DNA from 3 places in the Citrobacter koseri ATCC BAA-895 genome. Region 2 is predicted to be linked to each of the others. Evidence: predicted binding sites of a transcription regulator. Region 2 holds the regulator's gene; each other region holds the start of a gene.
What was found. Region 2 encodes Fur, which represses iron uptake genes when iron is present. Its sites were predicted from a motif close to ATAATAATGAGAACNACTATCAA; they were not measured.
Positions count from the first base shown of each region.

Region 1: CKO_RS07175 (TonB-dependent siderophore receptor) is a predicted target of Fur. The motif match lies at 1,685-1,707, and genes of this name have one in related genera.
Region 3: sufA (Fe-S cluster assembly scaffold SufA) is a predicted target of Fur. The motif match lies at 2,378-2,400, and genes of this name have one in related genera.

Region 1 is NC_009792.1:1,611,122-1,615,368, forward strand. Features, by position in the region: gene mdtK (multidrug efflux MATE transporter MdtK) at 1-1,174, shown strand, start outside; tRNA gene CKO_RS07165 (tRNA-Val) at 1,326-1,402, shown strand; tRNA gene CKO_RS07170 (tRNA-Val) at 1,407-1,483, shown strand; gene CKO_RS07175 (TonB-dependent siderophore receptor) at 1,782-4,082, shown strand; gene CKO_RS07180 (alpha/beta hydrolase) at 4,155-4,247, opposite strand, start outside.
Region 2 is NC_009792.1:2,292,148-2,296,394, reverse strand. Features, by position in the region: gene chiP (chitoporin ChiP) at 1-1,324, shown strand, start outside; gene chiQ (ChiQ/YbfN family lipoprotein) at 1,374-1,706, shown strand; gene fur (ferric iron uptake transcriptional regulator) at 1,830-2,276, opposite strand; gene fldA (flavodoxin FldA) at 2,566-3,096, opposite strand; gene ybfE (LexA regulated protein) at 3,247-3,540, opposite strand; gene ybfF (esterase) at 3,669-4,247, opposite strand, start outside.
Region 3 is NC_009792.1:1,640,038-1,644,284, forward strand. Features, by position in the region: gene sufC (Fe-S cluster assembly ATPase SufC) at 1-457, opposite strand, end outside; gene sufB (Fe-S cluster assembly protein SufB) at 474-1,961, opposite strand; gene sufA (Fe-S cluster assembly scaffold SufA) at 1,970-2,338, opposite strand; gene CKO_RS07325 (LysR family transcriptional regulator) at 2,901-3,794, opposite strand; gene CKO_RS07330 (Vmh family MBL fold metallo-hydrolase) at 3,920-4,247, shown strand, end outside.

The sequences.
Region 1 (4,247 bases), 680 kb from region 2:
TCTGACCCCGGTTATCGCGCAGCTCAACGGATCTGGCCGCCGCGAACGCATCGCTCACCAGGTGCGACAAGGCTTCTGGCTGGCGGGCTGTGTGTCCGTTCTCATTATGTTTGTGCTATGGAATGCCGGATACATTATCCGTTCTATGCATAACATTGATCCTGCGCTGGCGGATAAAGCCGTGGGCTATCTTCGCGCGCTCCTGTGGGGCGCGCCGGGATACCTGTTCTTTCAGGTTGCGCGTAACCAGTGCGAAGGTCTGGCAAAAACCAAACCCGGCATGGTCATAGGCTTCCTTGGCCTGCTGGTCAACATTCCGGTGAACTATATATTCATCTACGGTCACTTCGGTATGCCGGAACTCGGCGGCGTAGGCTGCGGCGTTGCCACGGCGGCGGTCTATTGGGTGATGTTTATCGCGATGGCCTCGTATGTGAAACGTGCGCGTTCAATGCGCGATATTCGCAACGAGCGCGGATTCAGCAAGCCGGATACGGCGGTCATGAAACGTCTGGTACAGCTAGGTTTGCCGATCGCCCTGGCGCTGTTTTTTGAAGTCACCCTGTTTGCCGTGGTGGCGCTGTTGGTTTCACCGCTGGGTATTGTGGATGTCGCAGGCCACCAGATTGCCCTGAACTTCAGTTCGCTGATGTTCGTATTGCCGATGTCGCTGGCGGCTGCGGTTACCATCCGCGTGGGCTATCGACTTGGCCAGGGCTCAACGCTGGATGCCCAGACAGCCGCCAGAACCGGGCTGGGCGTCGGGGTTTGCATGGCCGTTATCACCGCAATTTTTACCGTGACGCTGCGTGAGCCTATCGCCCTGCTCTATAACGACAATCCTGAAGTGGTCACGCTCGCCGCGCAACTGATGCTGCTGGCGGCGGTGTATCAAATTTCCGATTCGATCCAGGTTATCGGCAGCGGTATTTTGCGTGGTTATAAAGATACGCGGTCGATTTTCTTTATTACCTTTACAGCTTACTGGGTGCTGGGATTACCGAGCGGTTATATCCTCGCGCTGACCGATCTGGTGGTGGATCGCATGGGACCGGCCGGGTTCTGGATGGGCTTTATTATCGGCCTGACGTCTGCGGCTATTATGATGATGCTGCGTATGCGATACCTGCAACGCCAGTCATCAGCGATTATTTTGCAGCGCGCTGCGCGATAAATCAGCAATAGCCGCCGAACGGCGGCTATTCTCTCGACATTTTGCGCGTTTCCTCTGCAATCGAGTGAAATCAGGAAGAAAATTACGTTTTCCCTCTTGCCTCATTCCGGCTCTGCCGCTAATATTCGTCCCCGTTGTCACCTGCAACATTGCGTTCATAGCTCAGTTGGTTAGAGCACCACCTTGACATGGTGGGGGTCGTTGGTTCGAGTCCAATTGAACGCACCATCCTGCGTCTGTAGCTCAGTTGGTTAGAGCACCACCTTGACATGGTGGGGGTCGATGGTTCGAGTCCATTCAGACGCACCATTCTTTATCCACACAGCACACTGTTCCCACAGCGCATTGTTCCCACAAATCTTTCCTGAATTCATGGTTTGACCGTTGTACAGACCAACAACCGCAACTGTCCCTTCACGCCTGCTGCCCTGATATTAATTATCTTACTGATTTTATTCTATTTAATAACCTGAAATTGCCGCTAACGGCAGCGTGCTCGCACGCCCAAAAATGTAAATGATAATCATTATTGTGTTGCAAATGAGAAATATTGCTAATAAGTTATTTCACGCAATTTTTCTTTTAACAATGGCAAGTGATTAATATCATGATAAAAAAGGCATATAAATTATCGCTTTTGAGTTCGCTTATTGCAGGGAGTCTGGCAATTCCTGCGGTACAGGCTGACGACATCAAAACAGCGGCAAACCAGAAAGCAGAACAAACAAACGCCAGTAACCCACCTGAGAAACAGGCTGCCCGCGACAAAGAAATAAACAGCGGCGAAACCATGGTCGTGACGGCCAAAGAACAGACGCTCCAGGCCCCCGGCGTCTCTATCATTGACAGTGAGGCCATTAAAAAACGGCCAATACAGCGCGACGTCGCTGAGATCATTCGCACCATGCCGGGCGTCAATCTCACCGGGAACTCTAACAGCGGACAACGCGGGAATAACCGCCAGATTGATATCCGCGGCATGGGGCCGGAGAACACTCTGATTCTGATTGACGGTATGCCTGTCTCCAGCCGCAACTCGGTGCGCTATGGCTGGAGCGATGAGCGCGATACCCGTGGCGACACCAACTGGGTGCCGCCAGAAATGATCGAGCGCATTGAGGTCATCCGTGGCCCGGCCGCCGCGATGTACGGCAGTGGCGCAATGGGCGGGGTCGTCAATATCATCACCAAACCGGCGACGGACGAATGGCACGGCAGTTTAAATACCTATTACAACTTTCCACAGCACAAATCCGAAGGCAGCACCAAACGCTATAACGGCAGTTTAAGCGGCGCGCTGGCGGATAATCTGACCCTGCGAGTCTACGGTAACTGGAATAAAACGCAGGCTGATGCCCAGGATATCAACGAAAACCACACGACCCCGCGTATCGGTTCTTATGCCGGTAGCTACCCCGCTGGCCGTGAAGGTTTTATCAATAAAGACATCAATTCAGCTCTGCGCTGGGAATTTATGCCGATGCAGGCGCTGGAACTGGGGGCCGGCTACAGTCGCCACGGCAACCTGTATGCCGGTGATACGCAAAACACCAACAGCAACGCGCTGGTAAAAAAATATTATGGCAAAGAAACAAACGTTCTCTACCGCCAGACGCTCAGCCTGAAATATACCGGCGCCTGGGACAGCGGCGTCACCACCAATAACTATGTGCAGTTTGAAAAAACGCGTAATACCCGCCTCAATGAAGGCCTCTCTGGCGGCATCTCGGGGATTTTCAGCCCGTCAAATGAAGGGTTCTCGACCATTTCGTTGTATGACACCAACCTGCACTCGGAAGTGAATATCCCGCTTGACCTGTGGGTTAGCCAGACGCTGACCTTTGGTGCGGAATTTAACCACCAGGCGATGAAAGATCCGTCGTCGAATACCGAATCCACCACCGGCGGGGGCTCGGTTCCGGGGATTGCCGATACCGGGCGCAGCAAATACAGCTCAGCGGATATTTACGGCATCTTTGCGGAAGATAACCTTGAACTGACGGACAGCACTCGTCTGACTCCTGCCGTTCGCTTCAACCACCAGAGTATTAGCGGCAGTAACTGGAGTCCGTCACTGAACCTCTCCCAGGAACTGGGCGGCGACTTCACGTTGAAACTGGGTATTGCCCGCGCATGGAAAGCACCAAATCTGTATCAGACCAACCCCAATTACCTGTTGTTCAGTAAAGGCCAGGGATGCTACGGCGGCGGCGCCTGCTATCTGCAAGGCAACCGCGACCTGAAAGCAGAAACCAGCGTCAATAAAGAGGTAGGGATTGAATATAATCATGATGAAGTGCAGGCCGGGCTGACCTGGTATCGCAACGACTACCATGACAAGATTGCAGCCGGTGACTCGGTTGCGGGCAAAGCCACCTCCGCAAATATTTATCAATGGGAAAACGTGCCAAAAGCCGTCGTTCAGGGGCTGGAAGGGACGTTCAATTTCCCGCTCGCCGATACGCTGAAGATGAAAAATAACTTCACCTATATCATCGAGAACAAGAATAAGAAGAGTGGAGATTACCTGTCGGTTATTCCCAAATACACCATCAACTCAACGCTGGAGTGGCAGGCCGCTAACGATCTGTCGGTGCAGGGTACGCTGACGTGGTATGGCCGCCAGAAACCGAAAAAATACACTTATCAAGGGAACCCCACTTCGGGCAGCGAAACCCGACAGGTATCGCCTTATGCGCTGGTGGGCATGAGTGCGACTTACGCGGTGACGAAATATGTGGATGTAACCGCAGGGATCGATAACCTGTTCGACAAGCGCCACTTCCGTGAAGGAAATGCCCAGACTACCGGTAACGCCACCACGGGCGCGTATCTGTGGGGAGCCGGTGCGAACACCTATAACGAACCTGGCCGCACCTACTACATGCAGGTGGGGCTACACTTCTGACGACCACCAGACTCGCATCATAGCGTAATGGCTAAGGGCGGCTTCCCGCCGCCCTCTTCACTCACTGCCCGGTTAATCGCAGCGCGCTGCCCCGGGAGTCTCCTCCGCGCTCATATTCAGTAACGCGCTCTGAAAAGAGGCGGTGAACATCGGCCCGTGCGTCAA
Region 2 (4,247 bases):
ACAGGCTCAGGCCGAAGGCTTTATTGACGATTCCACGTTAACAGGCGGCATCTATTACTGGCAGCGTGAGCGTGACCGTAAAGATGTCACCGACGATGACAAATATAAAACCAACCTTTCACACGCGACCTGGAACGCCAATCTGGATTTCCAGTCTGGTTATGCGGCTGATATGTTCGGTCTGGATATCGCGGCATTTACCGCGATAGAAATGGCGGAAAACGGCGACAGCGGACACCCCAACGAAATCGCCTTCTCGAAAAAGAATAAAGGTTACGATGAAGATTATTCTGGCGATAAGAGCGGGATCAGCCTTTATAAAGCCGCGGCAAAATTTAAGTACGGGCCAACCTGGGCGCGTGCGGGGTATATCCAGCCGACCGGTCAGACGCTGTTAGCGCCGCACTGGAGCTTTATGCCGGGTACTTATCAGGGTGCGGAAGCCGGAGCGAATTTTGACTACGGTGATGCGGGCGCGCTGAGTTTCTCCTATATGTGGGCCAACCAATATAAAGCGCCGTGGCACACCGATGTTGATAAATTCTATCAGGCCGATAAAAAGACCAAAGTGGATTACCTCCATTCTATCGGTGCTAAATACGATTTCAAAAATGACCTCGTGCTGGAAGCGGCATTTGGTCAGTCAGAAGGGTATGTCGACCAGTATTTTGCTAAAGCCAGCTACAAATTTGATTTGGGCGGCAACCCGTTCACCACCAGCTATCAGTTCTATGGTGCGCGCGACAAAGTTGATGATCGCAGCGTAAACGATATTTATGACGGCACCGCCTGGTTGCAGGCGCTGACTTTCGGTTACAAAGTGGCCGAAGTCGTCGATTTGCGCCTGGAAGGGACCTGGGTTAAGGCGGACGGTCAACAAGGTTACTTCCTGCAACGTATGACGCCAACTTACGCATCCTCAAACGGTCGTCTGGATATCTGGTGGGATAACCGCTCAGACTTTAACGCCAACGGCGAAAAAGCCGTCTTCTTCGGTGCGATGTACGATCTGAAAAACTGGAACCTGCCGGGCTGGGCAGTGGGGGCGTCATACGTTTACGCCTGGGACGCGAAGCCATCAACCTGGCAGATTACCCCGGATGCGTACTATGACAAAAACCGTACCATTGAAGAGTCTTCTTACAGCCTTGATGCGGTCTACACCCTACAGGAAGGCCGTGCCAAAGGCACCATGTTTAAACTGCACTTCACGGAATATGACAACCACTCCAACATCCCAAGCTGGGGCGGCGGTTACGGCAACATCTTCCAGGATGAACGTGACGTGAAGTTCATGGTTATCGCTCCGTTCACTATTTTCTGATGCTCGTTGCGGCAGGCGATTTGTCTGCCGCAACGTTGAGGACACTGATATGAAAAAACTGTTACTCATCGCCATGATGGCATCGGGACTGGTGGCCTGCGCGCAGCCAACCGCGCCGAAAGAAGACAGTCAGTTAAAAGAGGCATATAGCGCCTGCATCAATACGGCGCAAGGTTCGCCAGAGAAAATTGAGGCCTGTCAGAGTGTACTGAACGTGCTGAAGAAAGATGACCAGCACAAGCAGTTTGCTACAGAAGAGAGCGTGCGCATACTGGATTACCAGCAGTGCATTCAGGCTACGCGTACGGGGAACGATCAGGCGGTGACCGCCGATTGCGACAAAATCTGGCAGGAAATTCGCAGCAAAAATAGCGCCAAATAAAAGCAGGGCGGGTTAATGGCGGGCGGAGAGTTCTCTCCGCCCGTTTGCGTTTTTTAAGGCCGCTACCGGGTCGGAGGCATAAAAAAAGCCAACCGGTCGGTTGGCTTTTTAGGAGGGTTCACATTACTTCGCGTCGTGCGCGTGCTCGTCTTCCCGGCAATCGCCTTCAGCGCAGTGGCCGTAGAGATAGAGGCTGTGGTTCGTCAAACGAATGCCATGCTTAGCCGCAATCTCACGCTGGCGCGCTTCGATAGAATCATCACTGAATTCGATCACTTTGCCACAATCGAGGCAAATAAGGTGATCGTGATGATGCTGTTGGGTCAGCTCAAAAACGGATTTACCGCCTTCAAAATTGTGGCGGGTTACGATACCGGCGTCATCAAACTGGTTCAGCACACGGTACACGGTCGCCAGCCCAATCTCTTCACCCATGTCGATCAGACGTTTATATAAATCTTCCGCACTGACGTGATGGTTATCCGGTTCCTGAAGAACTTCCAGAATTTTTAAACGAGGAAGCGTTACTTTCAGGCCAGCCTTCTTTAATGCGGTATTGTTGTCAGTCATGCGGAATCTGTCCTGTTGCTAAACGATTCACTTCAAACAAAGAAGTGACAGAAATTGCACTTGAGATCATGCGTTTCATTATAGAACTGCCACGCCTAAATGAAAACTGCAAGCCTCCGGCAAATATTGTTAATAAAAACGAGGTATCGCCAACAAACACACTGTGCAATACCAGAATAACACCCGGACATTGTACAGGGTCAGGCAAGAAAGTTACAAATTTGTAGCAATTATTTTAATTGGTTTTATCTATTGATGCGACGCAGATGCTTTTCTGCGCCGCACAAAATCAGGCGTTAATGATTTCGTCGAGGTGCAGTTCGCCGGAAATCTGTTTAACCCATTTTTCAACGCGATCTGCGGTCAGTTCAGGCTGACGGTCTTCGTCGATAGCCAGACCAACAAAGTGATCGTCGTCAGCCAGACCTTTGGACGCTTCAAAATGGTAGCCCGCCGTTGGCCAGTGACCGACGATGGTCGCGCCGCGCGGCTCAATGATGTCGCGGATGGTGCCTAACGCGTCGCAGAAATATTCTGCGTAATCTTCCTGGTCGCCGCAGCCGAACAGCGCCACCAGTTTACCGTTAAAATCAATCTCTTCGAGAGTCGGGAAGAAGTCATCCCAGTCACATTGCGCTTCACCGTAGTACCAGGTCGGGATGCCCAGCAGCAGGATGTCGTACCCTTCCAGGTCCTCTTTGCTGCTTTTCGCAATGTCATGCACATCGGCAACGTCTTTACCAAGCTGTTTTTGAATCATTTTTGCGATATTTTCGGTATTACCGGTGTCGCTGCCGAAAAAGATGCCAGTGATTGCCATGAGTAAAATAACCTCTTGAAACTTATTGAAATGGTGGTGGCGTATTGCCCGCAGATAAGGGCAATCATAGCAGAACAGTCAGGCATGCGGAAACAGCAATCACGCGGGACTGCACTCTGTGCTACATGATTTATGATATTGAGCAGTTTTTCAGACTACGCCCTGGCCGCGCAGCGCTGCCAGTTGAGTCATCAGCATCTCTTCGATGAGTTCGCTACGGCTCATATTGCGGGATTCGGCCAGCTCGTTCAGCGCATCGACAGCCTCAGCGTTGAGTTTCAGTTCGACACGCTTAAGGCCACGTACTTTGTCGCGTTTTAGCTGGTTACGCTTATTAATGCGCAGCTGTTCATCACGCGAAAGCGGATTGGTTTTGGGTCGTCCCGGGCGACGCTCGTGTGCGAACAGATCTAATGTCGTACGGTCCGTTTGTTCTTTGGCCATGATTTTGGTGACTTCGGGGAAACAATCAGCCAGGCGTCTGCCCGGATGGATAGCGCGCCATCATACATCAGCAAGGCAGACACGCCAACGCCCGCGGACGTAATCGCGCGCGGACGCTGAGTTTTTAATCAGTTGGCCTTATCTGCCAGATAGCGACGAATGGCGCGCAGCACCGCATCGGGTTTTTCCGCGTGAACCCAGTGGCCCGCTCCGGCGATGACGTGCGCCCGCGCCTGAGGGAACTGCGCCAGCAGATCGTGACGATATGCTTCGGTCACATAAGGCGAGTTGCCGCCGGGGATAAACAACACCGGGCGATCCCAGGCTGGAATGGTCTCCCAGCCCACAATATGTGGATACTGTTCCCACAACACCGGTACGTTAAAGCGCCATTCGCCGTCGATAAACGATTTCAGCAGAAACTGGATGACGCCTTCTTCTTGCAGATGTTGACGCATAACGGTGGCGGCCTGTTGACGGGTTTCGGCGCCCGCGTCGGTGACGGCATTGATGGCGGCGAAGATTTCATCGTGGCGGCGAACGTGGTAATCGACCGGCGCGATGTCGATCGCGACCAACTGGTCAATACGCTCCGGCGCCAGCGCGGTGAGCGCCATTACCGCTTTACCGCCCATGGAGTGGCCGATAAAGGTGGCTTTCTCAATGCCTTCGGCATCAATGGTATCCAGTAAGTCTTGCGCCATTGC
Region 3 (4,247 bases), 650 kb from region 2:
GTTTCTTCTCACCGCCGGAGAAGCCCACGTTCACCGAACGGGTCAGCAAATCTTCCGGCATCTTCAAAAGCGCGATTTTCTCTTCCATCAGATCCTGAAAATCAAAACGATCCAGCGACTCCTGACCACGATAGCTGCGCACGGCATTCAGCGCTGTTTGCAGGAAAAACTGGTTGCTGACGCCAGGAATTTCTACCGGATACTGGAACGCCATAAAGATGCCTTCGCCCGCCCGATCCTCTGGCGACAGTTCCAGTAAATCTTTGCCTTTAAATTCGACAGAGCCGCCAACCACTTCATAATCTTCACGGCCCGCCAGCGTCGCGGAAAGCGTACTCTTCCCGGAACCGTTCGGCCCCATAATGGCATGCACTTCTCCGGGTCTGACGTCGAGGTCCAGACCGCGCAGAATCGCTTTATCTTCCACACTGACCTGTAAATCTTTAATGCTTAACATGTGCTTTCCTTAATACTTAACCGACGCTGTGTTCAAGGCTGATTGCCAGCAATTTTTGCGCTTCAACGGCAAATTCCAGCGGCAGTTCAGAGAAGACGTCTTTACAGAAGCCATTAACAATCATCGAGATGGCATCCTCTTCGCTGATGCCGCGTTGCAGGCAGTAAAAGAGCTGATCTTCACCGATCCGCGACGTCGTCGCCTCATGCTCAAGCTGGGCGCTGTTATTACGACACTCGACATACGGGAAGGTGTGCGCGCCGCAGTCCGCGCCAATCAGCATTGAGTCGCACTGGGTAAAGTTACGGGCGTTGGTTGCCGTCGGCATAATCTTCACCAGCCCGCGATAGCTGTTCTGGCTATTCCCGGCGGAGATCCCTTTTGAAATAATGGTTGATTTGGTGTTCTTACCGATGTGGATCATTTTGGTGCCGGTGTCGGCCTGCTGATGACCGCTGGTCAGCGCCACAGAGTAAAACTCACCGATGGAGTTATCGCCGCGCAGAATGCAGCTCGGGTATTTCCAGGTGATAGCCGACCCCGTTTCGGACTGCGTCCACGACATCTTGCTGTTTTCACCTTCGCACAGCGCGCGCTTGGTGACGAAATTCAGAATCCCGCCGGTGTTGTTATCGCCGGGGAACCAGTTTTGCACGGTGGAATATTTTACTTCGGCATCTTTGTGGATGATCACCTCTACCACCGCCGCGTGCAGCTGGTAGCTGTCGCGCACTGGCGCAGAACACCCTTCGATGTAGCTGACGTAGCTGCCCTCATCCGCCACCAGAATGGTGCGTTCGAACTGCCCTGTTTTTTCCGCGTTGATTCGGAAATAGGTCGACAGCTCCATCGGGCAACGAACGCCTTTCGGCACATAAATGAAAGTGCCGTCAGACGCTACCGCAGCGTTCAGCGCAGCAAAAAAGTTGTCATTACCCGGCACCACGGTGCCCAGATATTTCTTCACCAGCTCAGGGTGATCGTGAATCGCCTCGCCAAACGAACAGAAGATAATGCCCTGTTCCGCCAGCTTTTCCCGGTAGGTGGTGGCAACGGAAACGGAGTCGAAAATGGCATCCACCGCCACCTCTTTACCCTCACGTACCGGTACGCCAAGCTGTTCGAAGGCGTCTTCCACCTCTTTGCTGAGAAACGCATTCGCACCGGTTTGCTGTACTGCACCCGGTTCTGACGCGCACGTCTCATCGCAGTTACCGCACGATGGCGCAGAGTAATAACTGTAATCCTGATAATTCAGCTTATCGTAGTGCGCTTTCAGCCAGTGCGGCTCTTCCATCTCAAGCCAGGCTTTGTACGCATTAAGGCGAAACTCCAGCATCCACTCCGGCTCATTTCTCTTGGCGGAAATCGCACGCACGACCTCTTCGCTGATGCCTTTTGCCAGCTCGTCAGTCTGTAACTGGGTGAAGAAGCCTTCTTTATAATTCAGTGGACCACCGGTCCAGGTTTTGACATCGTCAGTTGCTTCAGTATTACGAGACATAGTACCGCCTATACCCCGAAGCTTTCGCCACAGCCGCATTCGTTCTGGGCTTTCGGGTTATGAAATTTAAATAACTGGTTTAATCCTTCGCGCACATAATCGACCTCTGTCCCGTCAATAAACGGCATGGCCTGAAGCGGCACGTACAACCTCGCGCCCTCCGTTTCAAACAACAGATCGTCCTTTTCTGGCTCGCTGACGGTATCCAGCACGTAACCAAATCCCGCGCACCCCGTCTGCTTCACGCCTAAACGCACGCCAAGCATGCCGGGTTGCTTCGCAACCAGGTCACGAATATGTGCCGCCGCCTCAGGCGTTAGCGTCAGGCCACGCCATGCAAAATCGTCTGGATTAAATGTTCCTGAATGCAATTCCATAGGTCCACCTCGTGTAATAAGCCACCAGGGCATAACACCATGTTAGTGATAATGATTATCACTTCAACCCTCTGACAGAAGGGTCATTCGGGTTAACCGCCCTTTTTGACCACTTTTACTAAGCATAGACCCTGTTTCGAGGGTTATCAGTGATGGATTATTTTATTCAATACATTGATAGATAAAGCATTTAAGAAGAGTAAACAGCGCGGCAGGTTAAAAAATTAAATATGTATCGAAAATGCCTATTTTTGAGATAGGGTTATCAATAAAAATGGGGGTCAAAAGCGGACGATGACGGTGCTAAACAATAGCTCAAACAGCCGTCGGATTAGCAAATCCACTAACGTGAAAAAGAAAGAACGGAAAGAACGGAGTAATTAACAACGAACGATCGGTATTGTATGAATAACACCGATCGTTCGTTGCCCCACCCGGCGCTTATCTCCGGCACTCATTTCAGGCTTAGCTCTTGAAGGGGTGTAAGAATATTCTCATAAGTTTGCATCGCGTATTTAACAGATCTTGCTTTCTGCACAATTTTTATACGCCTTATGCTGCGTCAGGAACAGGCCTCTCCGTCGCGCATCGCGCCCTGCACCGCCTCAAGAAACAGGCGTAGCGCGGCGGGCTGATGCTCACGGGAAAGGTATAACCCGTATACGGCTAATTGCCGCGGTTGTAGATGGGGCAACAAACGAACCAGTTTCTCCTGCGCCAGCCCCTCTCGCGCCTCTTTTTCCGGCACCAGCGCAATCCCCATCCCTGCCAGCGCCGCTTCACACAAAAGTGAAGAGATTCCGGCGCTCAGGTTGCCCTTGATCGCAACGGAGATAGGTTCTCCCTGCTCATCCAGAAAATGCCAGGATTTTCCAGCAAATCCGCTGTAATAGAGGCAATTGTGTTGCGCCAGCGCCTCCGGCGTCTGCGGCGTGCCATAGCGATGCAGATAGTCAGGAGACGCGCAGAGCACAGACTCACAGTCACCAAGCCGACGCGCAATTGTCCCTGGCTCAGGGTTATCGGTAATGCGTATCGCCACATCAATACGCTCCCCCACTAAACTGACAGGCTGATTATTAATCTCCACTTCAATGCGCAATTCAGGATAACGCGCTAAAAAAGCGGGCAGCATCGGGGCAAGAATATGCATCGCGGTGAAATGGGCGCAGGCGACGCGCAACGTGCCGGACGGCACCTCTCGCCCGGTCGCCCCCGCAATATCCAGGGAAAGCCGCGCCAGCGTTCGCGTTTTCATCAACGCGTCTTCTCCGGCAGGCGTGATCGTCAGGCGGCGCGACGAACGATGAATAAGTCTGGCTCCGGCCCATTTCTCCATTTCATCCAGATAACGGCTCACCATCGGCCTGGAGATCCCTAATGCGCGCGCAGCCGCGCTCAGGCTACCCAAATCACAGATATGGTTAAACACCGTTGCCGCCATCACTCTGTCCATAACCTTCCATCCGATCGTTTTATGAAACTCAGCATGTCCTGATAGAGGAATTTTAACAGATCGAGATTTGCTTAAAATAAGCCACGTAAATAAATCAACATCATCTGCCGATAAGGTCACTCAGAATGAAAATCAAAACGCTGGCACTTCTGCTGTCGCTGACTAGCGCGCCATTGTTCGCCGCCCCGCTGCAACTCGACGTTTATAATCCGCAGGAAAACGCGATTTTCCCGGTCTCTTCCACGCTGGTCTCTGGCCCTAAAGAAGCCATTTTATTCGACGCGCAGTTCAGTACCAAAGACGGGGAAAAGCTGGTCGAGATGATTAAAAAGAGCGGCAAATCGCTGAAAGCCATCGTGATTACCTCCGGCGATCCAGATTTCTATTTTGGTCTGGAACCGATTGTAAAAGCCTTCCCGAACGTGAAAGTTCTGGCGACGCCGCATGTGGTGG